Linked DNA regions of Algoriphagus machipongonensis. Each later gene encodes a partner of the first gene's protein in a complex. Links are inferred from orthologs where the notes say so. Each region holds a gene or a part of one and is shown on either strand. Other genes may lie near its edges. The genes, in order: hslU and hslV.

Region 1 (17,599 bases):
TTTTTATTGCAGGAATCCCGAATTATTAATTCAAGATTTTAGTCATGGTTTCTTCAAATCGCTCGAATAAGTGAATGTATTTATGCTGAATGTTATGCAGAAACTTTTCTTGCGTATCAATCTCATAAACTGGATTATATTTAATTCTATCGATAACAATGTCCAGCCAGCCTTGACCGTCATCTATGATATCGGCATGAAAAGCCTCTGCAGTCAAATCTCTGGAACCTGAATAGGGGCCTTTGCCCTGTTTCAGAAGAAACTTTGACATCAATTTTAAAGCTAATTCGTGAGCAACCTCAAAGGTGACAATAAGCTCGCGTGCCTGAGGCTCCGGTAAGCCATTTTTCTTTGCTCGTTGAAGGTACACCCTCAAGTCTTCCAATGCAGAATCAAATTCTTCCAAGCATTGTTCACAGGATTGTGGTAGGGTCTTCATGGGTTTCTAAAATAAAGTCATCAAAAGTTTCTGATTTAAATTACGAAAAATGACTTGATTTACTATTAAAAAATGGATCAATAATTCGACTTTTATCCATTTAAGAAGCAGGTAATATGGGGAGCCATGAGACATTCCTTGGCTCCCCAAAATATATTATCGAATAGAATAACTTTGCATAAATGGTTGCCCACTCGTTGCAACTCCTTCTAACAGCAATTTACCACTATAATCTTCCAGGAATTTGCCGACAGTTTTAGGGTCAAGTGCAGGCTCACGATTGATTTGAGTGATAATAAACCCTTCTCTTAGACCTAAATCCCTAAGGTATCCTCTCGTCATACCGGTAATTTTGATCCCATAATCTATCCCCATTTTATCTTTTTCGATCGTGTTGACCGCTTCTAGTTTTGCTCCTAATAATGTGGAACTGTAGTACTCTCTTTTAAGAATCCCTTCTCCACCTTCGAGGTTTTGGAGTTTAAGTTGAGCAGTTTTTTGATTGCCGTTTCTCGAATAGGTGATGGGCAGATTTTGTCCAGGATAATAATAAGATAGGGCTTCCTCAAAGCTACCCATTCCGGAAATCTCTTGGTTCCCAAGTTTGGTTATCACATCATTCCTTTGTAATCCAGCTTCTTCGGCTGCCCCATCCCTGACTACATGTGTGACGATCACTCCATTTAAGGTGTTGATGTTCATTTCCTCAGCGAGTTCTGGTGTGATTTCTACCGCTTCAATGCCCGGGATAGCTTTTTGAACTTCTCCGTATTCGATGAGGTCATTGGAAACTTTCATAGCGATGTCCACGGGAACAGCAAACCCATAACCTGTGTAGGATCCTGTACGTGAAAGAATTGCGGTATTGATTCCAACCAATTCTCCATTCACATTCACCAAAGCTCCTCCAGAGTTTCCTGGATTAATTGGTGCATCGGTCTGTATAAAACTTTCCAAAGGGAAATCTCCTCCAAGAATATTGATTTGACGCTCTTTTGCTGAGACAATCCCGGCAGTTACAGTAGAAGTGAGGTTAAAAGGGTTTCCTACCGCCAAAACCCATTCGCCTATTTGAAGGTTTCTACTACTTCCCTTTTTAATAGCAGGGAGGTTAGTTGCTTCTATTTTGAGGACCGCTATATCCGTGTTCTTATCTGTGCCTACAAGCTTGGCTTTATATGTTTTTTTCTGATGAATGACTTCTATTGTTTCAGCCCGGTCGATGACATGATTGTTGGTGACGATGTACCCGTCTTCCGAAATGATCACTCCAGAACCAGAACTTACTTGTTGAGAAGGTCCAGAACCAAAGAAGTAATCAAACATGGAGTACCTTCTTGGGTCTGTACCAGAAAAGTTTTTGATAAAGACTACTGATTGAGTACTGTTTTCTGAGGCTTCCACAAATGATAGTGGAGGGTTGGTCCTTGTACTGGTCGAGGGTTTATCCCAATTGGAGACCAAGCTCATCTCTGGATTATTGTGGGTCGAAAAGCTGGGTGGATAAGCTGGTTCGTTCAAGTTTAATTGGGTCCAAACTGCAGCTCCTGCAAGTCCCGCTAGGAAAGATACTCCGGTAGTTTTGATAAGACTTTTCATAATTAATGAATTTATCAATTTGACGTAGTGAAGAAAAATGTGTTGGAAGACTTCACACTTTTTAAGAAAGTGTAGCCCTTTTAATAAAAAAAATGAGCAAAAATTAGCCCATTTGGGAAAAACTGACGGTTTGTACAAGGAAAAGTCTAGGCATCTTGTAATTTTGTCAGCTCATTGGGTAAATGCCTAAATTCAGGAATATTTATTTTGCCCTCAAAACTAAAAGAATGACAGAAAAAAAGCGCGTAGCCATCTTGGGTAGTACAGGAAGTATCGGTACTCAAACCTTGGAGGTAATTCGCCAGCATTCTTCAGAATTCATCGTTGAAGTACTTACTGCTCAAAACAATGCTGATTTATTGATCCAGCAGGCATTGGAATTTAATCCAAATGCTGTGGTGATAGGCAATGAATCTCTATACACGACAGTAAAAGAGGCACTAATACCTCATGATATAAAAGTATATGCCGGTCAAAAAGCCATCGCACAAGTAGTGGAGATGGAAACCATCGATGTGGTTTTGACTGCATTGGTGGGGTATTCAGGACTGATTCCAACGATACAGGCGATCAAGGCAGGGAAACAAATTGCACTGGCCAATAAGGAGACCTTAGTTGTGGCAGGCGAGATAATTACTGCTCTGGCTAAGGAAAATCGTGTGAATATTTACCCGGTAGATTCAGAGCATTCGGCTATTTTCCAATGTTTGGTTGGAGAGTTCCAGAATCCTATTGAGAAAATTATCCTTACTGCTTCAGGTGGACCTTTTAGAGGTAAGGATAGAGCTTATTTGGAGTCAGTAACCAAAGCTCAGGCCTTGAAGCATCCCAACTGGGATATGGGAGCCAAAATCACCATTGACTCAGCTTCTATGATGAATAAAGGACTGGAAGTGATAGAAGCAAAATGGCTTTTTGGACTTCAAACAGATCAGATTGAAGTGATTGTTCACCCTCAAAGTATCGTACATTCATTGGTTCAATTTGAGGATGGGTCATTAAAAGCACAACTTGGATTGCCAGATATGCGTATTCCAATTCAGTTTGCACTGAGTTTTCCTGATAGACTGAAAAGTGATTTTGAGAGATTTGATTTCATGCAGTATCCTCAATTGACATTTGAGCAGCCGGATTTGAAAACATTTAAGAATTTACAATTGGCATACGATGCATTAGCAAAAGGAGGGAATGCTCCTTGTATCCTGAATGCAGCAAATGAAATAGCAGTAGCGTCATTTTTAAAAGATGAGGTAGGTTTTCTGGAAATGTCAGACCTGATAGAGGAGACACTTTCGAAAACTGAGTTTATCTTACAGCCTAATCTTGAGGATTATGTGGAAACGGACAGACGTGCGAGAGAAATTACAGAACAATTAATTAAGCGTAAAGTATAATGGATACATTAATAATGGTGGGTCAGCTGGTCCTGGGATTGTCTATCCTGGTAGGATTGCATGAGTTGGGTCACTTGCTCACAGCCAAGATGTTTGGCATGAGAGTAGAAAAATTTTCTATCGGGTTCCCTCCGAAAATCGCTGGATTTCAATGGGGAGAAACAGAATATTCAATTGGAGCTATTCCGCTAGGTGGTTTTGTGAAGATTTCCGGAATGGTGGATGAGTCCATGGATACCGAGCAGCTTGCTGCTGAACCGCAACCTTGGGAGTTTAGAGCTAAGCCTGCATGGCAAAGATTGATTGTTATGCTAGGAGGGATCATAGTCAATGTGATTACCGGAATTATCATTTTTGTGGTAATGGTCTATAATAATGGGGAAACCTATTTTTCGAGAGATCAGGTAATTGAAAATGGTATTGTCGCTTATGATTTAGGGCAGTCCATTGGCTTGCAAACTGGTGATAAGATAGTGGACTTGAATGGTGAGCCTTATGTTAGCTTAAGTGAGCTTTCAGGACCCGGAGCCTTATTGGAAGGTGACGGTTATTATACCGTGATTCGTGATGGGGAAACCATAAAAGTAGATATTCCAAGAGGGTTTATTAATTCATTTAGTAGTAAAAAATCACTCGATGAATTTGTGGATATTAGGTATCCATTCCAATTATCTGTAATCGATAAGGGTGGTGCAGCTGAAAAAGCAGGTATTACAACAGACGATAAAATCATTGCCATCAATGGGCAGGAGATTCAATATTTTGACCAGTTGCAAACTGCTTTGGCTGAGTCTAAAAATCAAAATGCAGAAGTGACCTTGTTGAGAGGTGGAGATACTACTCAAACCCAAGTCGCTGTCACAGACCGAGGTACCATAGATATTGCCGTTAACGCCTTAATTGAGCCTGTTCGTAGAAAATATGGGTTTCAAGAAGCTATAGTCAAAGGGACTGGTAAAGCATTTTCAGTGGTGATAAATAATGCTGTTGCCATGGGGAAAATGTTCACTGGAGAAGTTTCTGCCAGGAATGTAAGTGGTCCTATTGGAATGGCAAAAATTTATGGGGATATCTGGGACTGGGGTAAATTCTGGACCATTACAGGTTTGATCTCTATGTTGCTGGCATTTATGAACTTGCTTCCAATTCCAGCATTAGATGGAGGGCATGTGATGTTTTTGCTTTATGAGATGATTTCTGGAAGAGCTCCTTCTGATTCATTCCTTGAGAATGCACAAAAAGTAGGAATGGTTATCCTTTTAGCAATCATGGTTTTTGCCATTGGAAATGACGTTCTGAAGTTATTTACTGGAGACTAATCCAATCAAAATATCAATTAGAAACCGGGGTGAAAGCTCCGGTTTTTTTTATGCCGACAGGGATTTAATTGAAATAAAAAGAAGTGCGCTTTACTAAACTTTTATAGAGTTTGCCAGTAAAGTAGGAAGGTGGGTGGAGTAAATAATTTGTAAATTATCTCCCTTCGCTTAAAGCTGTCGTTTTAAAGATAAACTTATCGTAAACGGGTCAAGTCTAAATGCAACAGCGATTGCCTGCCAATCTGGCAAGATCCTCTTTTGGCATACACCTTGACCTTATAGCAGCTACCTTTTGATTTAAAGGTTACTTCTAATAAGTTAGCTAAATCCTGACAGACCGTCTGTCATTATGTCTATATGAGTCAATTCGAAAATCCAATGTTCCAAAATTTAATGACCGGTGAATTTGCCGGAGAAGGTGATCTGATCCAATTGATTACCGATGATGAAAATGAGGAGCAAGGAACTGAATCTTATGGGGATGAACTTCCTATTTTATCTGTCCGAAATACTGTTTTATTTCCAGGTGTAGTCATTCCGATTACAGTTGGAAGGCAGCGTTCTATACGTTTGGTAAAGAAAGCCCAGAAAGGGAATAAGTTGATCGGTGTTTGTGCACAGATCAACCCTAATATTGATGATCCAGCCTGGGATGATATTTATCAAGTAGGTACTCTTGCCAAAATCATAAAGATGATCGTTTTACCTGATGGAAATACTACCATTATTATCCAGGGTAAAAAGAGATTCGAGATCAATGAGCAAGTGACGGATGATCCTTATTTTATTGCTAAAGTGAACTATCTGGAAGAGAACTTCCCTAAAAGCTCTAAGAAAATCAGAGCTTTAGAGGAGTCTTTAAAGGAAGCCGCTACAAGGATTTTACATCTGAACCCGGAAATTCCAAGAGAAGCTCAGGTAGCTCTTGATAATATTGACAACACTTCTTTCTTAACACATTTCTTGTCTTCTAATATCAATGCTGCGGTAGAGTCCAAGCAAAGATTATTGGAGATCAATGATGGAGTGGACCGAGCTACATTGTTGTTGGAATTTATGATGAAGGACATCCAAATGCTGGAGTTGAAGTCGGAGATTCAAAAGAAAGTACATACCGATATCGATCAGCAGCAAAGGGATTATTTTCTCCGCCAGCAGATGAAGGTGCTTCAAACCGAACTGGGTGAAGAAGGTCCAGAAAAAGAGGTGGAAGATTTACGTGCTCGAGGGGATTTGAAAAAATGGCCAGAAGAAGTGAAGAAACACTTTGAAAAAGAACTGGATAAAATCCTGAGAATAAACCCTTCAGCAGCAGAATATCCAATTGCATTGAATTATGCCGAAACCATGGTTGAATTGCCATGGAATGAGTTTACTCAGGATAATTTTGACTTAAAAAATGCCAAAGCTATTTTGGATAAAGACCATTTTGGTTTGGAAAAAGTCAAAGAAAGAATCATTGAGTATCTGGCAGTTTTGAAGCTGAAAAATGACTTAAAAGGCCCGATTTTATGCTTGTATGGCCCTCCTGGAGTAGGTAAAACTTCCTTAGGGAAATCTATTGCAGCAGCTTTGGGAAGAAAATACATAAGAATGTCTCTGGGAGGACTGCATGATGAAGCAGAAATCCGAGGTCATAGAAAAACCTATGTGGGTGCTATGCCAGGGAAGATCATTCAAAACATGAAGAAGGTGAAGATTTCAAATCCAGTTTATGTGTTGGATGAGATCGATAAGCTATCTTCTGATTTTAGAGGAGATCCTTCTTCTGCTTTCCTTGAGGTTTTGGATCCAGAGCAAAACAGTACTTTCCTGGATAATTACTTGGAAGTGGAATATGACTTAAGCAAAGTCCTGTTTATCGCCACAGCAAACTCTTTGGATAGTATTCAGCCTGCCTTACGTGATCGTATGGAGATCATTGAAGTGACAGGTTATACTCAAGAGGAGAAAGTGGAAATTGCGAAGCGTCACTTGGTGCCAAAGCAACGCAAAGAACACGGCTTGAAGTCCAAAGATATTTCCTTCAATAAAGCTTCTTTGGTAAAAATCATAGAGGATTATACTCGTGAGTCAGGTGTAAGAAGCCTTGAAAGAGCGATCGGGAAAGTGATTAGAAATATTGCAAAGTCCATTGCGATGGAGGAGGAGTACAGTCCAAAAATCACTCCTGATGCAGTGCGAAAAATACTAGGTTCTGAGATTTTCGATAAAGAGACCTACGAAGATAATTCTGTGGCTGGAGTTGTGACAGGCCTAGCTTGGACCAGTGTAGGAGGAGAAATCTTATTTATAGAATCTAGCCTCAGTAGAGGTAAAGGGAAATTAACACTCTCTGGACAACTGGGAGATGTTATGAAAGAATCCGCGGTTACAGCTCTTTCTTACCTGAAATCAAAAGCAGAAACTTTGGGTATTGATCATAGAATCTTTGATCAATATGATTTACATATTCACGTTCCTGCTGGAGCAGTTCCAAAAGATGGTCCATCCGCAGGGATTACCATGTTGACTGCGATGGCTTCTGTGTTTACACAGCGTAAAATCAAAGCCAAGGTAGCCATGACGGGTGAGATAAGCCTAATTGGTAAGGTGATGCCTGTAGGAGGTATTAAAGAGAAGATTCTGGCTGCGAAAAGAGCCGGTATCAAGGAAATTATTCTTTGTAAAAAGAATAAGCGTGACATAGAGGAAATCGACCCTCAATATGTTACGGGTATAGATTTTCATTTTGTAGATCGGGTAGACGAGGTGTTGGAAATAGCACTGTTGAAGACCAAGGTTGCAAGACCTTTGACTTTCACTTTGTCACCTGAGACTAAATCATAAAGCGAAAGGAAGGACAGGCGATGCTTTGTCCTTTCTGAGTTACCATATTTTCACTTTCAGCTTTAGGTTTTGGTTACAGATTAAAGCCTAACAGTTGAATTAACATATTATCATGGAGCAAATCATATCACTTACTCCCAGACAGATTGTTGGTGAGTTAGATAAATATATCATAGGTCAAAAAGATGCCAAGAGAAATGTTGCCATTGCACTGAGAAATAGAATTCGAAGATTAATGGTCAAATCTGACATCCAGAAAGATATTGTACCAAATAATATCTTGATGATCGGATCTACTGGTGTGGGAAAAACTGAAATTGCCAGAAGACTGGCGAAAGTAGCGAATGCACCTTTTACAAAAGTAGAAGCATCCAAATTCACCGAAGTAGGATATGTGGGAAGAGATGTAGAGAGCATGGTGAGAGATTTGGTAGAGCAAGCCGTGGCTTTGGTCAGAGAAGAGAAAAATGAAGCCGTCAAAGCGAAAGCGGCTGAGGCTGTAGAGGAATTGATTTTGGATATTTTGATTCCACCTGTAAAAAGTGCCGGTTTCACAAGAAATGCAGTTCCTGCAGATACCAATTCTGAGCCAAATACGGATGAAGAGTTAAATGAAAGAACCCGAGAAAGGTTCCGCGAGAAGCTTCGAAATGGAGAGTTGGATGATAGGAAGGTCGAAATCAATGTCAAAGCCTCTTCTCCAACAGGAATAGGCATGATTGGCAATGGTATGATTGACGATGCGAGCATGGCTGGTCTTCAGGACATGATTTGGGGTATGATGCCGAAAAAGACCAAAAAGAGAAAGCTGAGTATCTCTGAGGCTAGAAAAGTCTTGATGGAAGAAGAAGTTTCCAGATTGATTGATTTTGATGAGGTTAAGGAAGAGGCGATTAAGCTGGCTGAAAACAATGGAATAATTTTCATTGATGAAATAGATAAGATTGCTTCCAAATCAGGTAAAAATGGAGGTGGACCTGATGTCAGCAGAGAAGGTGTACAGCGAGATTTGCTTCCGATTGTTGAAGGGTCTTCTGTAAATACCAAATATGGTGTCATCAATACAGATCATATTTTGTTTATCGCGGCAGGAGCATTTCATGTGGCTAAACCATCTGATTTGATTCCTGAGTTGCAAGGTAGATTCCCGATTAGAGTGGAGCTTCAGAGTTTAACTCAGGAGGATTTTGCGATGATCCTGAGAGAGCCAAAGAATGCTTTGACTAAGCAGTACCAAGCATTGTTTGAGGCGGAAGAAGTTTATTTGGAGTTCAATGAAGAATCAATCGATGAAATAGCAAGATTGGCCTTTTTAATCAATCAAGAGGTTGAAAATATCGGCGCCAGAAGACTTCATACGGTTATGAGTCACTTGTTAAATGACTTCTTGTTTGACGTTCCAGATACCATAAAGGCAAATTCTAAGATCATGGTAACGAAAGAAATGGTGCAGGAAAGACTATCCTCGCTGGTTCAAAACCGAGATCTTTCACAATATATTTTATAACAAAAAACAAGGCATCATTTGGTGCCTTTTTTTATTATGAAGAAATCACTCCTTATCATCACAGGTCATAGCCAGGGTTTAGGGAAAGCGGTTTTAGATTACTATCTGAAGCAGGATTCTTTTCAAATTTTGGCGATTTCCCGAACAAAATTAGAGATCAAATCACCTACGCTCCAGCAATTGAGCCTGGATTTGGCTGATTTGGATATTTTAGAGTCTAAGTTGGATCAGATCTTTCCTGATGAAGAATTTGATAGGATCATACTGCTAAATAATGCTGGCTGGATAGGTAAAATCAAATCACTGGGAAAAGTAAACCCAAAAGCGCTACGCTCTCAAGTCAATGTGAATTTGCTTGCTCCCATGTACCTGACCAATGCTTTTATCAAACGATACAAGGAAAAGTCTTTTGAGAAAATCATTTGTAATATTGGTTCGGGGGCTGCATTTCGACCAGTGGCAGGTTGGTCTGGCTACTGTAGTACCAAAGCTGCATTGGCTATGTTTACAGAGGTTGCTGCAAAAGAGAGTGCGTCAGATAATTTTCATTTTTTCAGTTTGGCCCCGGGTATAGTAGATACTGGGATGCAAGGAGAAATTCGCGAATCTACTGTGGAGGATTTTCCCGAATTAGATAAGTTTATTGATTTTAAAAAAGATAATAAATTGAGTAGTCCGGGACTAGTTGCGCAGAAAATCGCCTACTTATTTGATAATCCCTCAAAGTTTCAAGATGTCATCCAGGATGTAAGAAAGTTTGATTTGCCTTAGGTTGATTTTTTAGGAAAATCAAAGAACCAAAAGCTAGCATTTTGAGGAGAGATATTCTCCCACTTTTCAGTTTTAAAAGTAAATCCAAATTGCCCGGAAGTGGGTAAGTTGTTTATGTCTTCTCCCATTAATTCAATAAAATAATTGAAGCCTGGGTTATGACCAAAAACCAAGATTGTCTTGTATTTATCATTTTGATTCCTGATTATTTTTAGGATTATTTCAGGAGAGGCATGATATAATTGCGGTTCAGAATGAATGATTTTCACTGGAAGCCCTAAAACCTCGGCAGTAATCTCCGCGGTTTTCATGGCTCTATTGGCTGTGGAGGTCAAAAATAGATCCGGCTTGACATCTCTGTTTTTTAAACGCATTGCCATCTTTGGTGCATCTCTTAGCCCTCTCTCGGCCAATGGTCTGTCGTGATCTTGCAAGAATGGATTATTCCATGCTGATTTTCCGTGCCTTATCAAAATTATTTTTTTCATTTCTTCAAATAAAAAATGATTGTTTTGTTTTGTTTCAAGGAATATTTACATTTAGCGTACTTTCAATTACAATTTATCACAATTTATTATGTTTACCGGAACAGTAAAATTTTACAACGATGCCAAAGGATTTGGTTTTATCGTTGATGACGAAACTCAAAGCGACATCTTCGTTCATGCTACCGGCCTAGTCGACAAGGTTGCTCAAAATGACAAAGTAACTTACGACATCAAAGATGGCAAAAAAGGACCTAATGCAATTAATGTTAAAATCGCATAATTATAGATTTTGAAATTAGAGTGCACAAAAAACCCCTGATAAAATTTTTCAGGGGTTTTTTTGATTTTTGAGAACGGTTAGAATCTACCGAAGAGATTATTCTTGAGTAGGTGGTTCTTCGTCTATATCTTTTAGATCTGATGGCAAACCTTCTCCAGGCCCGCTGATTTTTTCTTTCCACATACCGGGTAATCCTTTGATATAGAGGTCTCTCTTTGGGAACGGGATTTCTATGTCGTTTTCTCCGAAAGCTTCAAAGATTGCATTCATTACTTCGGATCGCATATCGATCCAAATGTCCATGGTTTCAACCCAAAAAAGAAGTCTGAAATCTACGGAGGAAGATCCAAAGTCTTGCATCAACACCCTTGGGCTTGGCGCTTTAAGGATTTTATCTCTGTCTAATACGCCTTCAATAACGGATTTCACTTTTTTCATGTCTGAGCCATATCCCACACCTACAAAAAGCTCTATTCTTCGGCGTTTATCAGATAAGGTCCAGTTGATAAGGCTTTGGGATAATAAGTCTCCATTGGGGATAACTACTTCAGAGCCATCGTAAGCCTGGATTTTACTGGCCCGGATACCCACATCTTTGACGGTACCTATGTTTTGTCCTACTTCTATTTCGTCCCCAATTTGTATGGGTCTTTCAAAGGCCAAAATGATACCTGAAACAAGGTTATTGATGATAGTTTGTAAACCAAAACCAATACCCACAGACAGGGCTCCCAAAACTATAGCTATGCTATCTAAGGGGATTTTAGCTGCCGTAGCCGCTATAAAAAAGCCTAAAAAGACAATCCCTAGACGGATTAACAGTACAGAACTCCCCAGTCGCTGTTTTCTGGTCCGAGTGGTACTTTGATCCTTCATGGAAGCGAAATAGGCAATGTTATTTGCTAGGAAGGTGGAGATGTAAAGTATGATGATGAATAATAAAATGCTCCCAAACTGGAACTCAGTATTTCCAAGTGTTCGATTGGTCGTTAGGAAACCCTCTATGCTGTTGTAAAATTTATCATAGAGTCCTAAATGCCAAACAAGTCCATAAGTCCATATTGAAAGAGAAAAGGCAATTAATAAGCCTTTCATCCGCTTTTGGAGGTCCTGGAAATCAAAAAACGAAGTGAAACCATTGGTTCCTTTTTATTGTATTCAATGATCAGGTAAACTGCCTCCATTGTGACCAAAATAAACAGAAACAATCCGACCGCTCTGTAATAATTTACGGCTCCTGTCACGGCAAAGGTTTTAGATAGGTTAAACCTGCCAATAATATTTAAAACCAGACTAGCAGTCTGAAAAATCAATAAAAAGATGGTGGCTATTCTTAAAAACTTGGAACCAGTGAACTTTTTGAATCTTAAGTCTTTGAGAATTAAGATGCCCATGGTGATAAATAAAATGGAGCATAAAAGTATAAACCATCTTTCTTGGTAAGCTATTTTCCATTGGAGACCACTTAAAGCAATTAAAATGTAAGGAGTTAAAAAGAGGAGAAAATATTTATGGAATTGCTTTCCGAACTGACCTTTGACTAAATAAACTGAACCTATAGTAAGAAGGAGAGAAAGCAGGGAAGCAAAAATCAAAGGAGGTTTATGAAAGAAAACAAAGAAAAAGGGTATCAGAAGCACAAAGGTGGCTGCTAAAGTATGATTTTTGAAATATTTAACCCGATCCAGTATGAGGCTGGCAAATTCATTTTCATTGGAAATCCTTTTGACTACCCTCTTTAAAAATATGTATACGCTTATAAAGACTAAAACTGTTAGTATAAAAGCGATGTAATTTCTCCCAAGGAACAAAACAAGGATAAGAAAATTAATCAGGGTTGACTGCTTGGTGATTTCAAAAAATGTTAAGGGCTGTTCATTTTTTGAGGGTTCCCATGGGTAATTGATTTCTTTGGTCAATGACTCCTCAGCTAATCTTCGCTGGTTAGAAATCAAAAATTCCCTTAGCTCCATCAACAAAATTGCGTTTTCACTGGCAGCTGCTTGAAATTTCACTAATGTGATTTCCTTGTTTAGATAAGTGCTGTCTATACTTTTAAGAGTGTTTCTAAGAGTTTTAAGTTCAGAATTAATAATGGGAACGAGAGTTGAATCTCTTAGAGAAAGATTGAATAAGCTGTCAGATTTTATTTCAGTAATCTTAATGTTCAAGTCATTGAATTCATTTACTCGATCGTTGATTTCTTTTATATGTCCTTGATTAACTTCATTTAATGTATTAATCAAATTGTCTAAGCCTTTTAAATATCTTAAGTTGATAAATTCTTGATCCTCAATAACATTCCCTTTAATGTTGATAGCTAAGTCATGAATAGATGGAAGGTCTTTACTTAACCTTACTGTATCAAAATCTTCCGAGAGTTTAAGTTTTATTTCACTTAGCGAAATCGCATGTTGCTGTGCCTTGTTGATTACTTTATTTAAAACAGAACCTAAGGTTTGATAACTTTCTGTTTCAGTTTGGATGGTGTCCGTTTTAATAAATAAACTGTCTATTAAAGAGTTGCTTTCAGAGTCGATATCACTTTGGGCTACACTATCAGCTTCTGAACTTTCCTGTTGGGCCATTAAATCCGGAAAAAGTATCAGCGTAAAGAATGCTAGAACAATGGCGTGTTTCATATATAGGTTTTATGAAGTTAATATAGGGATTTTTAAAGATTTAGAATAAAAACAGCGCTTTTGGAAAGCCTTTTTAAAGTTGATTTCGCTTAAAAATAAGCCATATTGACACTATTTCTAAATGAATTCTAGTTTTTCCTGACGAAATGACTTGAAAATTGGCTTGGAACAGATTTTTCTAATTAGAAGTAAAAAACTTAAACACTAAACCAATATAAAAATGAAACTAGTAAGATTTAATCAAACAGAGCCCTATTTCCCAAATACATTTAGCGGAATGTTAGACAAATTCTTTAACGAAAACATGGGTACTCCCATAAAGCATTTCAATCCTGCGGTTGATGTATCTGAGGATGAAAAATCCTATGAAATTCAATTAGCAGTGCCAGGTGTCAAAAAATCAGATTTCAAAGTAGACTTAACTGAGGGTAAGTTGACGATTTCTGGAGAGCGAAAGTTTGAAGAGAAAAAAGAAGGTAAAAATTACCATAGTTTAGAGACTCAATATGGTTCTTTCAGCAGGTCGTTTTATGTGCCTGAGGATATTCACGCAGAAGATATTGCGGCGGTATATGAAGACGGAGTATTGAAAGTTACTCTACCCAAAAAAGAGAAAAAAGTGGTAAAAGCTGCTATTGAAGTAAAATAATTGAAGAGCGGGGAAACCTGCTCTTTTATTTTTGGTTATATTCATAACTGCCTTCAAAAGCGGTTAATTCTTGTTAATTTGAAGTAAAAATGAGCTAATCAGGATTAATTTTTGGATCGTTTTTAACCACAAGACGTTTGGAAGTTAACTAAATAAAAAAACAACATGAGCAAAAAGCAATTCTTTATCGGAATCATTCTTGCCTCTCTAATCGGAGGCATTGTCGCCTTGGCAGGCGTGGGCTTTTTGATACAGCCCCAAAGTGCCACAAATTTTGACGAAAAGCAGCAAACAAGTTTTGTGAATTTACTTTCAGGAGAAGATTTTACTATTCCTGATGGAATTAATTTCGTCGCCTCTGCAGAAGTTGTTACGCCTGCAGTAGTACATATCGTGAGTGAAGTTTCTTATACTTCTTCAGGAAATAGACAAAAAGACCCGCTTCAAGAATTTTTTGGTTTACCAATGCCAGAAGGAGATCAAAGAGGAAGAGGTCGTGGACCCATAGGAAAAAGCTCTGGATCAGGAGTGATTATATCGCCTGATGGATACATTGTGACAAACAATCACGTGGTAGAAAATGCCACAAAAGTTGATATCTCTCTCGAGAATAACAAAAGGTATGTTGCAAAAGTAGTGGGAACAGATCCTACCACCGATTTGGCTTTATTGAAAATAGAGGATGAAGGATTACCATTTGTGAAATTTGGTAATTCTGATAACGTGAAAATCGGTGAATGGGTGTTAGCAGTAGGAAATCCCTTTGATTTAAACTCTACTGTGACAGCAGGTATCATTTCTGCCAAAGCCAGAAACATTAACATCTTAAGTGACGAGAACAATATGCAGGTAGAATCTTTTCTACAGACTGATGCTGTTGTAAACCCAGGAAACTCGGGTGGAGCCCTTGTGAATTTAGCAGGCGAACTTATTGGTATTAACACTGCAATAGCTTCTCGTACTGGAACATTCAATGGATATTCTTTTGCTGTTCCTTCAAGCTTAGTCAAGAAAGTAATGGACGACCTGATGAAATATGGTACTGTTCAAAGAGGCTTGCTAGGAGTGAGAATTCAAAGCGTAAGTCCTGAATTAGGAGAGGCTTTAGGAAAGGATTTTGGAGTTGATCAAGGTGTCTATGTAAGCGAAGTAACTGAGAATAGTGGTGGAGCTGAGGCTGGTCTTCAGTCAGGTGATATCATCGTTGGTGTGGATGGGACAGAAACCAAAAATGTTTCTAACCTTCAAGAAATGGTGGCTAGAAAAAGACCTGGTGATCAAGTGGAGATTGAATATCTAAGAGATGGAGAGCTTAATAAGACAAAAGCCACTTTGAAGAATATGGAAGGTGACACCAAAATTGTGAAGAAAGAAGTTCCTAAAACCTATGAGTTTGGTGGAATGATGTTCGAAGAGCTTAAAAGTCAGGTTAAAGAAGGTTTAAGATTAAATGGTGGAGCGATGATCAGTGTAGTTGGAGAATCTGAGTGGAGAGATGCCGGAGCGAGACCAGGATTTATTATTACTTCCATTATTAGTGATGAGGGAAGAACCCGAATTACTGATGTAGAACAACTGCTAGAAGTTTTAAATGAGAAATCAGGTGAGGATGTAGTTGTGCTAGGAATGTTCCAAAATGGTACAGAGTATTATTTTGAAGTAGAATTAGATTGATTGTTGATTGATTGATTATAAGGCAGGCTGGAATTTTCTGGCCTGCCTTTTTTTATTTTTTCTCCACCAGGAAAATCGAAGACTAATTGGAATTCATTAGCTTAAGGTTTCTAAAACCCAATCAATATGAAAATAGCCCCATCTACTCAACTGCTTCTATTTATCTTTTTGGTACTGTCCATGCCAGTGCTTGGGCAGCATAGTGTAAATATTACTCCACTGGGTGATCAAGTAATGCCTGGTATTTCAAAAGAAAGAATACAAAAGATTGACGGAATGCTTGAGGAGACCATCAGTAGCAATCAGGTGCCTGGCTTGGTAGCTATGATAGTTAAAGATGGTAAGATTGTTTATCAAGCTGCCAAAGGATTTGCTGACGTTCCTTCTGGGAATGAAATGGAAATGGATCAAATTTTTAGGATTGCTTCACAATCGAAAGCCATCACATCCACTGCAGTCATGATGCTCTGGGAAGAAGGAAAGTTCAGTTTGGATGACCCAATTTCAAAATTTATCCCTGAGTTTGCTCAGCCGCAGGTATTGACAAACTTTCGATATGGAGATACTACCTACTCCAGTAGGCCTGCTTCCCGTGAAATAAGAATTCGCGATTTGCTCACTCACACTTCCGGTCTTGGATATGGTGTGATTGATGGGGATGAGCGTTTTAAGATGATTTATAACAAAGCTGGTATAGTAGATTTGTTTACTACCAAGCCTGTGAAAATAAGTGATAACATCAAAAAGTTGGCAAAATTGCCATTGCATCATGACCCGGGGAGCCAGTATACTTATAGCCTAGGATTAGATGTTTTGGGGTATTTCATTGAAATTGTTTCAGGGATGCCATTTGACCAGTTCTTAAAAACCAGAATTTTTGATCCACTTGGAATGAGTGATACTGGATTTTACCTGAGCGATTCACAAGGAGAGAGATTAGTAACAGTTCATCGTAAAGTTGACGGAGAATGGGAAGCTTATCCTATAACTTTTTATGATACAGATTATCCTAAAAAAGGAGCGAAAACATTCTTTTCTGGAGGAGCTGGGCTTTCCTCCACTGCTTTAGACTATGCGAAATTCCTGCAGATGTATTTAAATGGAGGTACCTATAATGGCGTTCGCTTGTTGAGTCCGACGACCATTAAAACCATCATGTCGAATCAAGTTGGGGATTTGCTTGGAAATGGAGGCAAAGACTATGGTTTAGCTTTTGGTCTCGTGGATCAGCAGGGAGTTGCTAAAGGTGGAATTGGGAGTCTTGGGACTTTTGATTGGGGTGGATATTTTAATACCCAATACTTTGCAGACCCTGTTACCAATACCATTGGGATATTGATGAAACAAACTCAGGGCGGAACTGGAGATCAATCGGGATGGAAGTTTAGGCAGATGGTATTTTCTGCCATAGAGTAAAAAATAAGGGTAACCAAAATCATGGTTACCCTTATTTTTTTAAATCTTATCAACCGCAAGCTTGTAGTTGGGGTCTTCGATGACATTGACATCAATCAATTTATCGGCATTTTCAATGAGTTTTCTACAATCCGGGCTTAGGTGCTTCAAGTGAAGTTTTTTATTCGCCTTTTGGTAGCGCTCTGTTATTTTATTTAGGGCCTCAATCGCAGACATGTCCACGACACGGCTTTCAGCAAAGTCAATTATCACCTCATCTGGGTCATTTGCTACATCAAATTTTTCGGCAAAAGCTGTAGTAGAGCCAAAGAATAATGGTCCAAACATTTCATAATGCTTGACACCATTTTGGTCTATATATTTTCTGGCGCGGATTCTTTTAGCATTGTCCCAAGCAAATACCAAAGCTGCTAAAATAACACCTACTAAAACTGCCAAGGCAAGGTTGTGTAGAACTGCAGTTACCAAGGTTACTAAGACCATTAAAAATACATCTGATTTTGGCATTTTATTCCAGGTTCTTAAACTCGCCCATTCAAATGTTCCAATAGAAACCATGATCATTAGACCAGTAAGTGCTGCCATTGGTACT
Region 2 (10,595 bases), 660 kb from region 1 along the record:
ATCCCACCGCTGATTTTGACGAACCACTATTTTAATCTGGGTCTCAGGGCTTGTAACATCTACCTTGGAGTAATTAACGATAGTATTCACCTGCTGCAAACCTCTCCTTCCTGCCGTTTGAGTTGGAGGTACTACAGCGGCTCCAACAGTCAAAAGATCCTCGTAAACCATGAATCGCTTGGTTAAAATAACTTCACTTTCATCCCTCCTTCTATAAACCTTGACTACATAATTCCCTGACTTGGTGACTCTTGGAACCTTAAACTCATAATGGATATAGGGGATTCTTGTGTTGACCGAATAATCATAATCCTGAACATTAAATTCATTATAGGCAATTAAAAAGTCATTGTTTTTCAATGCCGATTGCTGCCAATCAGCATCGCAATGGATCAACTTGGCCGTATACAACTCAGGATCATATGCTAGATCATCAAAAAACAATACCAAAGGCCTTCCTCCATTGATGGACACAACGGGAGCATCCAGCTGACTTCCGGTGGTTTCCCCCATAGGAAACAGCCTGACAGACTGAATATGATCTTTATAAACCTTATCTTCTATTACTTGGCCAAAAACATTGGTACCAAGCAATAAACTTATCAAAGTTAGAAGTCCTGTTAATCTTTTCATGCTCGTCAAAATAGTCAAATTGAAAAGCAAAATAAGCATCCCTAGGCGATTGTCTCCTGAATCATAGAAATTTGATCGACCAAAGCCTCCCATTTATCATTCATTTCATTCAATTGTTTATGAAGTTCTTGATGTTTGAGCTGGGCTTTTTTTGCTTCTTCATCATCAGAATATAGGGACGGATCCGCCATTTTGGTTTCAAGCTGACTCTTACTTTGCTCTAGCTTCTCTATACTAGCTTCAACTTTAGAAAGACTTTCCTCTAATTTCTTAAGCTCTTTTTTAGCTTGATTTAGCTCAACTTGACTTTTTTGAGGGGCAGGCTTCGATTTTTTCGGAGCTTTTTCAGCTGTAGGCTCCTTTTTCTCAACTTGTTGAGATTTCCAAAAAGCATACTCTTCATAGGTACCTGGATACTCCTTTATTTCATGATCTTCTATAAACCAGATTTTATTGGCCACTCCCTTGATGAAATGTCTATCGTGTGATACCGTTACAAAAGTCCCTTCATACTGCTGTAATGCTTGAATCAAAATATTGACCGACTGGAAGTCCAAATGGTTTGTAGGTTCATCCAAAAGCAGAAAATTGGCTTCAGAAATCAAGGTTTTCGCAAGGGCTACTCTAGACTTTTCTCCTCCTGATAATACTTTTATCTTCTTAAACACATCATCATTTGTGAATAAGAAGCATCCTAAGACATTTCTGAGTTCAGTTTCTGTTTTGGCACTTCCTTCCTGACTCATCTCCTGAAGAACCTCATTTTCTAAGGTTAAAGCTTCTAATTGATGCTGAGCAAAAAAGGATTTAATAACATTGTATCCTTCCTCCCTTTCGCCATTGATCTTTTCTGAGCCATCAATGATTCTCAATAAAGTAGACTTTCCCTTACCATTTGCTCCAATCAGTGCGATCTTATCACCACGCTCAATTCTTGCTGTCGTGTTTTTCAAGATGACATTTTCCCCATAAGCTTTTGACACATGGTCTAAAACCACCACATCTCTACCTGATTGCTTTGAGAATTTAAACTTAAAATTGACAGAAACTTGATCATCCACTACCTCGTGCACTTTCTCCATGCGATCCAATGCTTTAATTCTGGACTGAACCTGATTTGATTTGGTAGCTTTGGCACGGAATCGCTCAATAAACTTTTCCGTTTGTTTAATCATTTGCTGCTGATTCTCGTAGGCATTTTGCTGAATCTCCATACGTTCTTTCTTCTCTTCCTTATAAAAGGAATAGTTACCAGAATAAAGAGTGAGAGTCTGATTTGCTACCTCCACAGTACTGCTGATGCAATTATCTAAAAATGTTTGATCGTGTGAAACTACCACTACCGCTCCTTCGTAGGTTTTAAGATAGTTTTCTACCCATTGGATGGAAGGTAAATCCAAGTGGTTGGTAGGCTCATCCAGCATTAGTAGAGAAGGCTTTTCCAATAAGAGTTTTGCGAGCATCACTCGCATCCTCCAGCCTCCGGAAAAAGTTCTTAGCGGCTTTTGCAGATCAGAGGTTTTAAAACCAATTCCTTCTAAAACCTCCTCAGCTTTTGCCTTAATTGTATACCCTTCATTTGCTTCAAACTGATCCTGAAGTTTGGCAAGTCGATCCATAATTTCCTCAGAATGATCCGTTTCCATTTGGATAAGGACTTGGTTTATTTCTTCTTGCAGATCAAGGGTTTCTTTAAAAGCTGCCAAAGCCACATCGAGAATACTATCATCAGATTGGTAAGACAGCAAGTCTTGATTTAAAAATCCAATGGTACAATCTTTTGCTTTCTGAACTTCTCCCGATGAGGGTTGAAAATCTCCAGAAATAATTTTCAAAAGTGTAGATTTACCTGTACCATTCTGACCAACCAAACCTATTTTATCTTTAGGCTTGATATGGAGGTTGGCATTTTCGTAAAGCGGACGTCCGCCGATGTAATAGGAAAGGTTGCTGATCGATAACATGCCCCAAAAATAAAGATTAACCCGTTCATATACCTTTGAAAAAAGAACATTCTGATTTTGATTAGTTTACTTACTGTAAGACAACAATAATTATGAAAAGCTTATCAACATTTACATTTTCTATGCTTTTTGCAGCAGTATCTCTGAATGCAAATGGCCAGCAAGGAGGAGAAGCTTCTCTTCAAGCGATAAAAATTAACGACGATTCCAAAAAAATTGACATTTCTCAAGCGAAAGCTGAGGTTCAGTTGGACAAACTGTCTCTACCTCCCAACTTTAAGATTGAGGTCTATGCTGCAGATGTTCCCAATGCCAGATCATTAGCTTTGAGCGAGGAAGGAATTGTCTTCGTCGGTTCACGGCAGGAAAACAAAGTCTACGCAATCGTAGATGAAGATGGAGATGGCAAAGCAGATTCCAAATACATACTGGGTGAGGAAATGAATATGCCAAATGGCGTTGCCTATAGAGATGGTGATCTTTATGTTGCTGAGGTGAACAGAATTTTAAAGTATAAAGACATCAAAAACAATTTGAGTAATCCTACTTTTGAAGTGATTTATGATGGGTACCCAACAGAATCACATCATGGTTGGAAATTTATTTCTTTTGGACCTGATGGGATGCTTTATGTACCTGTAGGAGCCCCATGTAATATCTGTGATCCTGAAGAGGATATTTTCGCTTCTATCACTAGAATTGACGTCGATGCTTCTAGTCCAAGCCCAGAAGTGTATGCGCATGGCGTGAGAAATACCGTAGGATTCGACTGGAATCCAAAGACAGGAAACCTATGGTTTACTGACAATGGTAGAGATATGTTGGGTGATGATATTCCAAATTGTGAATTGAATAAAGTAACTGCTTCAGGACAGCACTTTGGCTATCCTTTTTGGCATGCCGGAGATGTAAAAGATCCAGAATTTGGAGAAGCAGGAGGACCGAAAAGTGATTATGTAGCGCCTGCTGCCTTAATGGGACCTCACAATGCACCGCTGGGTATGAGGTTTTATGAAGGAAGTATGTTTCCAAATGCCTACCAAAACCAAATCTTTGTTGCGAAACATGGATCTTGGAATAGAAGCAAAAAAGCAGGGTACATTGTAGCCGTAGAAAAGTTAGATGCAAACTCTAATGTAGTGAGCGAAGAAACCTTTATCGAAGGCTGGCTTGATGATGCCTCGCAAGATGTTTGGGGTCGACCTGTAGATGTTCAAGCTCTACCTGATGGCAGTTTGCTTGTTTCAGATGATATGGCAGGAGTTATTTACCGGGTTACTTATACCGGAATGTAAAAATTTGAGGGAAGTTTTCACTTCCCTCTTTTTATTTTAACCAATCTGGTTTTGTGGTGATTATTTCCGCCTGCAGTTGATTTAAGAGGTTGTATAGCCCAAAATAAGTCCTGTTGATATAAAGACCGTGACGTGAGCCTCTCGCCTGCCTAGACTTCTTAAACATGGCATCATTAGAAACCCGGTCGCCTAGCAAGAAGATCTGTTCAAAAAAGCTATCATCTGAAAAATCAAAACTTTCGGAATGGAAAGGTTTCCCAAGTAAGGATATCATCTCTTTAAAAACAGATTTGAAATACTTTTGCTCCTCAGGGGTGTCTTTATCCGATATAAACTCCAAGTCGAAGAATATTTGATCCAGCTCCTCTGCATTGATCAATAAATCTCTCTTGATCAAGGAGAAATAACCTTGGTAAAAATCCTCGGGAATTACTTTTACACACCCAAAATCAATCACCCCAAGTTGATCCTTATCCTGAACAATAAAATTACCTGGATGCGGGTCTGCATGCACCTGACCAAGGTTATGCACCTGATGATGATAAAAATCCCAAAGCGCCTGTCCTATTTGATTTCTGGACTTTTGAGAGGGATTGGTTTCTAACCATTCTTTTAGATGTTTTCCATCCATCCAATCCATGGTAATAATTCTCTCTGCACTTTGCTCTTCGTAATAATTCGGGAACTTCAAATTGGGAATCTCTGAGCAAGCTGCTGAAATTTCTTTCGACCTCTCCACTTCGAGTATGTAATCCGTTTCTTCTAGCAGTTTTTCCTCAACCTCCGCCATATAATGGTCCAGCTCTCGCTCATTCATATTCAACAGCCGAAGGGCAAATGGTCGAACTAACTTCAAATCCGAACTTACTGAATCTGCAATTCCTGGATATTGAATTTTAACCGCCAGATCCTGACCATTTTTTGAGGCTTTATGAACCTGCCCTATGGATGCAGCATTAACCGCAGACCTGGTGAAAGAGTCGTACATCTGCTCTGGTGATTTTCCAAAGTACTTTTGAAAAGTCTTCACCACTAACGGATAAGAAAGCGGTGGCGCAGAATATTGAGCCATGGCAAACTTGTCCTGATAGGCTCTAGGCAATAAGTTTTTATCCATTGACATCATTTGAGCCACCTTTAATGCAGAGCCTTTCAACTCACTTAAAGACTTATAGATGTCTGTGGCATTGCTTTTATGTAGTTCATCTTTGTTGAGATCATGCTGAACGACCTTTTTGGCATAATGCTTCACATAATTTCCACCAACTTTTGCACCAGTGGAAATAAATTTTGCAGCTCGCTGCACTTTAGATACAGGAATCGAAGTCTGCTCGGTTAGGTTATCTCTCATGGCTTATTTAGACTGGTACATAAATTTTGCGAAGTCCAAAAAGGAATCCAATGCACTTTTTCCCATCAAGTCAAAAGCTAAATTGACTGACTTTTCTATCGCTGCATCTGTTTTTTCAAATCTTGGAGACCTGTCATCAAGCCAGTATTTAAAAACAAACCAAAGTTGTATCCACATGGCTTCATCGTACTTTTCGCTGATATATGGCCTCTTTGCTATCTCTTCCGTTTCCTCCCCTTCCAGAATGATGTCATTCGCGAATTCTTTGAACCTTGCCTTAAACTCACTGGTCTCTTTAGGTAGTGCGGTGATTTTTTGACTTGTACTGGAATAGACACTTAGCAAATAAGATCTATTTTTCTTCAGTTCTTCAATCCAAGTAAAGAGAAAACCAAGAAATTTTTCTCTTGCACTGTATTCATTATAAACTTCCTCCGAAGAAATTTGCTTGATCGTCTCTTCAAAAATTTCTATCCAAACAGCTGATTTAATCGCATCAAAAGAGGAATACCAAACGTAAAACTCCTCTTCTTTCAACTTAATGTCTCTCGCAAATTTAAAGATCGATTTTGGAGCTGTGCCATGTTCTAAAACATGAGACTTAAATGCGTCAAGAATGATTTTTTTATAGTCTTTCTTAGTACTTTTTTTTGTTGCGGCAGTTGTCATATGGTATACTTTTATCTATATGCTTAACTGCTAAAAGTGGCTATTGGTTTATTATTTAGGCATAAAAAAACCGGAGATAAATCTCCGGCCCTATTTTATGCTCTTTATTTTACACCACCTTTTCAATCACCAAGTTGTGATTTGTATAAATACAGACATCAGCAGCGATGTTCAAACTCTCTCTTACCATTTCTTCTGCGGACATTTGAGGAGCAAATTGTTTCATGGCACGAGCAGCAGATTGTGCATACATACTCCCAGAACCAATGGTTGCAATTTCCATATCAGGCTCTATCACATCTCCAGTCCCAGAGATAATCAAAATATCATCTTGGTCAGCTACAATCATCATTGCCTCCAGTTTGCTAAGCATCCTGTCGGTTCTCCACTCCTTGGCCAATTCAACAGCTGCTCTTTTCATATTATTCCCAAAGGCACCCAGTTTTTCTTCAAACTTCTCTAGAAGTGTAAAAGCATCAGCCGTGGAACCAGCAAAGCCAGTCACAATTTTTCCACCCTGTAAAACTCTAAGTTTCTTAACTGTACTTTTTGCTACTGTATTACCTAAAGTTGCTTGTCCATCTGCTCCAATGACTACTTCTCCATTATGACGAATTGCGACAACCGTGGTAGATTTAATTCTTTCCATATTTTCTATTTTCTAAAACTTCTAGTAAAAATCTCAGTATCCTTTATTGACTCGATTAAAACCAATTTCTGCTTTATTACCAATAACCGTACAAAAAGCAAAAAGTCCTGAAATCAGGACTTTTTGGCAGTTTAATATTTGATAGATCAGACTAGCAGTCTGATTGGATCTTCTAATAGACTCTTCAGAGAAAGTAAGAAGGCTGAGCCAACAGCTCCATCTACTACCCTATGGTCGCAAGACAGGGTTACCTTCATCACATTTCCAACTTTCATCTCTCCATTTTTCACAACTACTGTTTCCTTGATCCCGCCTACTGCTAGGATACAAGAATCTGGTGGATTAATGATCGCAGTAAATTCTTCAATACCAAACATCCCTAAGTTTGAGATAGTGAAAGTATTTCCTTCCCAATCTTTTGGTTGCAGCTCTTTATTCTTGGCCTTACCTCCTAAGGATTTTGCTTGAGTAGAAATCTGAGAAAGAGTTAGGCTGTCTGCAAAACGAATGACTGGCACTAACAATCCTTCTTCTACAGCTACGGCCATTCCAATATGAACATGATCGTTATATCTGATTTTATCTCCCAACCAACTGGAGTTCACTTTTGGGTTCTGACGCAATGCAGCAGCAGAAGCCTTAATGACCATATCGTTGAAAGAAATTTTCACCGGAGAAATCTCATTCATGCTTTTTCTCGCTTCAATCGCCTTGTCCATGTTGATTTCCATGGTTAAGTAGAAGTGAGGAGCACCAAATTTACTTTCAGCCAACCGCTTAGCAATGACTTTTCGCATTTGAGAAACCTTCTCCTCGGTAAAGCTTTCCTGACCTACAGCTGGTGCTGCACTAGCTCCTGCTTGAGGCGCTGCAGCTGGCTTGAAGTTTTCAATGTCTCTTTTGACAATTCTTCCTCCTTCACCAGATCCACTCACCTGTCGGATATCCAAACCTTTTTCTTCAGCCATTTTCTTAGCTAAAGGAGAGGCTTTTACTCTTTCACCATCAGAAGTAACAGGGGCAGATGTTGCCACAGGTTCACTATTTGATTTGGAAGATTCGGAAGTTTCTGGAGATTTTTCTGGGGCTGCTTCTTTTTTAGGTTCTGGTTCTGGCTCAGAGCTAGATGCTTTCTGTGCTTTCAGCAAAGTTTCATAGTCAGCTCCCTTTTCTCCTATGACAGCAATTACGCCATCTACAGGAACGCTATCTCCAGCTTCCACACCGATGTAAAGCAAAGTACCATCTTCGTAGCTCTCAAGCTCCATAGTGGCCTTATCGGTCTCTACTTCGGCAATGATTTCACCAGATTTGATTTCATCCCCTACCTTTTTCAACCAAGAAGCTATTGTTCCTTCTTGCATGGTATCAGACATTTTTGGCATGGTTACGACCATGGCATTAATATCCGAAACATCAATTTTTTCGGCAGGTTCTTCTGTTTTGCTTGGTTCGGCAGCTTTTTCCTCTGCTTTAGGAGACTCCTCTTTTGGTTTAGAATCTTCTGCACCATTTAACAGGTGCTCGTAATCCTCCCCTTTTTCCCCGATCACAGCGATAACGCCATTTACAGGAACTGAGTCTTTCTCTTTTACCCCAATATATAACAAGACACCTTCGTCGTAGGACTCAAGCTCCATTGTTGCTTTGTCAGTCTCTACTTCAGCCAGGATATCTCCAGGCTTAACGGTATCTCCTACTTTTTTCAACCATGCAGCGATCACACCTTCTTCCATGGTGTCGCTCATTTTAGGCATTCTAATAATTTCGGCCATGAGTTATTGCGCTCTATTCGTTTTTAAAGTGTCCAAAAATAGTTTTTATAAACTCTATATTCAAATATAAAACTAGTATTTTCCCCCTGCATTTCAGCCATCTTTCACCAACTTCCTGATATGCCCATCATTCAAAACGAAAATTACCAAAGACCAAAGTGGCTTTTTAATCGGCATTTGGAAACAATTTATCCAGCTTTGTTTCGAACTGTAAATTTGCAAAAACCTGTCAGGGAAAGAATTACAACCGATGACAAGGATTTTTTAGATTTAGATTGGTATAAACAAGAGAGTCCAAAACTAGTCATCATCAACCATGGTCTAGAAGGAAATAGTTCCCGATCCTATATTTTAGGAATGGCAAAAACTTTTCTTGAAAATAAGTTTGATGTCTTAGCTTGGAACTACCGAGGCTGCGGAGATGAATTAAATCAAACTCCAATCTTCTATCATTCTGGCGCTACCTATGACTTGAATCGAGTGATTGAACACGCGAGCCCGAATTATGAGGAGATTTATCTTGTAGGCTTTTCATTAGGCGGAAACCTCACATTGAAGTATATGGGAGAAAATGGAACCAGTACTGAAAAGATCAAGAAAGCCGTGGCAATTTCTGTCCCTCTTCATCTGAGTAGTTCAAGTCAAAAAATCTCAGAACTTGAAAACACCTTATATTCCAAACGCTTTCTCAAAACTTTGAAAGAAAAGGTTCAATTGAAGGCGAAAATCCACCCAAATGATATTCCTGTGGAAATGCTTCGTAATGTGAAAACCTTGGCGGAATTTGATAATTACTTAACGGGACCTTTGCATGGATTTGCAGATGCCGAAGAGTATTATGAGGTAAACTCCTCACTTTACTTTCTAGACAAGATTAATAAACCTACTTTGGTCTTAAATGCATGGAATGATCCTTTTCTGAGTAAACAATGTTTTCCTGTTGATTTGGCGAAAAAGTTAGAAAAAGTCTACTTCGAATTCCCAAAGAATGGCGGACATGTAGGTTTTACCAATAAAATTCCCAAAAATCCTTATTATTCAGAGCAAAGAGCTGTTGAATTTATAACACAGGATATCTAACTTCCAGTCTCTTTACCCCTAACCAAACAATCATGTGTGGACGATATTCATTGAGCAAAAGTAAAATTGAACTGGAAGAAAGATTTCAAGCTGAAATGCTGTCTGATTTCAAGCCACGATATAATGTCGCACCCACACAATTGGTCCCGGTAATTACATCGGGTAGTCCCAATGGGTTTTCATTTTTTTATTGGGGCATTACTCCGGAGTTTGGAAAAAATAAGCCAGTGTCTCAAAAGTTAATCAATGCCAAAGCAGAAACAGTGGATCAAAAGGTATCCTTTAAAAGTTCTTTTCAAAAAAGACGATGCCTTGTTCCTGCAGACGGTTTTTATGAGTGGAAAAAACTAGGCAAAAAAACTAAAATCCCCTACCGCTTTACACTGAGAGATGAGGAACTTTTCTCCATGGCCGGAATATGGGAAGAGTATGAATCCGTAAACGGAGAAACCCAACATACATTTTTGATCTTGACTACCAACCCAAACCCCATTGTCTCAGATGTTCATGACCGAATGCCGGTAATTTTATCAAAAGAGTTAGAGAAGAAATGGTTAGATGGCTATACCAGCATAGATGAATTAAAAGAACTTTTGAAACCACTTTCGGGAGACCAGATGTTGAGTTACTCAGTATCGCCATTGGTTAATTCCGTTCAGAATGATACTCCTGCGGTCATGAGAAAAACCTCTCCTATGGATCAGCATGGCAATTACACTTTGTTTGGTTAAATCCAAACCTTTTACTTCTATCGTTGTCTTTTATAGGAATACCTAAAGTATTCCGATATTTGATTCCTTTTTTTAATTAAACCCAAAGATCATGAACAATTCCAAAATATTGGGTGTAGGACATTATGTCCCTGAGCGCATCGTCACCAACGATGAGTTATCAGAAATGATGGACACCAATAATGAATGGATCGTCGAAAGGACAGGAATAGAAGAGAGAAGATGGTTTACTCCTGGATTTGACACTGTAACAAGTTTATCCAAAAATGCCTCATTAATGGCTTTGGAAAGAGCCGGACTTCAGGCGAGTGAAATAGATTTTATCGTTTTCGCCACCATAACACCTGACTACTATGTACCTGGAAATGGTGTCCTTTTACAGCGTGAGCTAGGAATCCCTGGTATAGGAGCGTTAGATATACGAAATGCTTGCTCAGGGTTTATTTAT

The links.
Region 2: the proteins of hslU (region 1) and hslV are in contact, whole or in part, in a solved structure (PDB 1G4A), measured with the Escherichia coli proteins. The link is inferred for Algoriphagus machipongonensis from one-to-one orthologs.

The regions. Positions count from the first base shown.
Region 1 is NZ_CM001023.1:4,100,424-4,118,022, reverse strand. The notes cover bases 6,954-9,889. They hold hslU (ATP-dependent protease ATPase subunit HslU), read left to right. Parts: upstream 6,954-7,692; coding sequence 7,693-9,087; downstream 9,088-9,889. Other genes in these bases: ALPR1_RS17245 (SixA phosphatase family protein), read right to left, coding at 9,855-9,889; ALPR1_RS17250 (SDR family NAD(P)-dependent oxidoreductase), read left to right, coding at 9,124-9,858; lon (endopeptidase La), read left to right, coding at 6,954-7,580. Outside these bases: ALPR1_RS17280 (nucleotidyltransferase substrate binding protein), read right to left, coding at 26-439; ALPR1_RS17275 (S1C family serine protease), read right to left, coding at 596-2,038; ALPR1_RS17270 (1-deoxy-D-xylulose-5-phosphate reductoisomerase), read left to right, coding at 2,266-3,432; RIP metalloprotease RseP, read left to right, coding at 3,432-4,751; more of lon, read left to right, coding at 5,130-6,953; more of ALPR1_RS17245, read right to left, coding at 9,890-10,346; ALPR1_RS17240 (cold-shock protein), read left to right, coding at 10,435-10,626; ALPR1_RS17235 (mechanosensitive ion channel family protein), read right to left, coding at 10,723-11,721; ALPR1_RS17230 (ubiquitin carboxyl-terminal hydrolase family protein), read right to left, coding at 11,718-13,268; ALPR1_RS17225 (Hsp20/alpha crystallin family protein), read left to right, coding at 13,489-13,917; ALPR1_RS17220 (S1C family serine protease), read left to right, coding at 14,083-15,591; ALPR1_RS17215 (serine hydrolase domain-containing protein), read left to right, coding at 15,718-17,007; ALPR1_RS17210 (SulP family inorganic anion transporter), read right to left, coding at 17,047-17,599. UniProt on the Escherichia coli protein: ATPase subunit of a proteasome-like degradation complex; this subunit has chaperone activity. The binding of ATP and its subsequent hydrolysis by HslU are essential for unfolding of protein substrates subsequently hydrolyzed by HslV.
Region 2 is NZ_CM001023.1:3,444,046-3,454,640, forward strand. The notes cover bases 4,792-7,554. They hold hslV (ATP-dependent protease subunit HslV), read right to left. Parts: upstream 6,562-7,554; coding sequence 6,022-6,561; downstream 4,792-6,021. Other genes in these bases: ALPR1_RS14495 (ABC1 kinase family protein), read right to left, coding at 4,792-5,243; ALPR1_RS14500 (TetR family transcriptional regulator C-terminal domain-containing protein), read right to left, coding at 5,247-5,912; ALPR1_RS14510 (pyruvate dehydrogenase complex dihydrolipoamide acetyltransferase), read right to left, coding at 6,708-7,554. In the rest of the region: ALPR1_RS14480 (type IX secretion system plug protein), read right to left, coding at 1-633; ALPR1_RS14485 (ABC-F family ATP-binding cassette domain-containing protein), read right to left, coding at 675-2,597; ALPR1_RS14490 (PQQ-dependent sugar dehydrogenase), read left to right, coding at 2,720-3,892; more of ALPR1_RS14495, read right to left, coding at 3,924-4,791; more of ALPR1_RS14510, read right to left, coding at 7,555-8,336; ALPR1_RS14515 (YheT family hydrolase), read left to right, coding at 8,457-9,416; ALPR1_RS14520 (SOS response-associated peptidase), read left to right, coding at 9,449-10,147; ALPR1_RS14525 (3-oxoacyl-ACP synthase III family protein), read left to right, coding at 10,239-10,595. UniProt on the Escherichia coli protein: Protease subunit of a proteasome-like degradation complex believed to be a general protein degrading machinery. The complex has been shown to be involved in the specific degradation of heat shock induced transcription factors such as RpoH and SulA.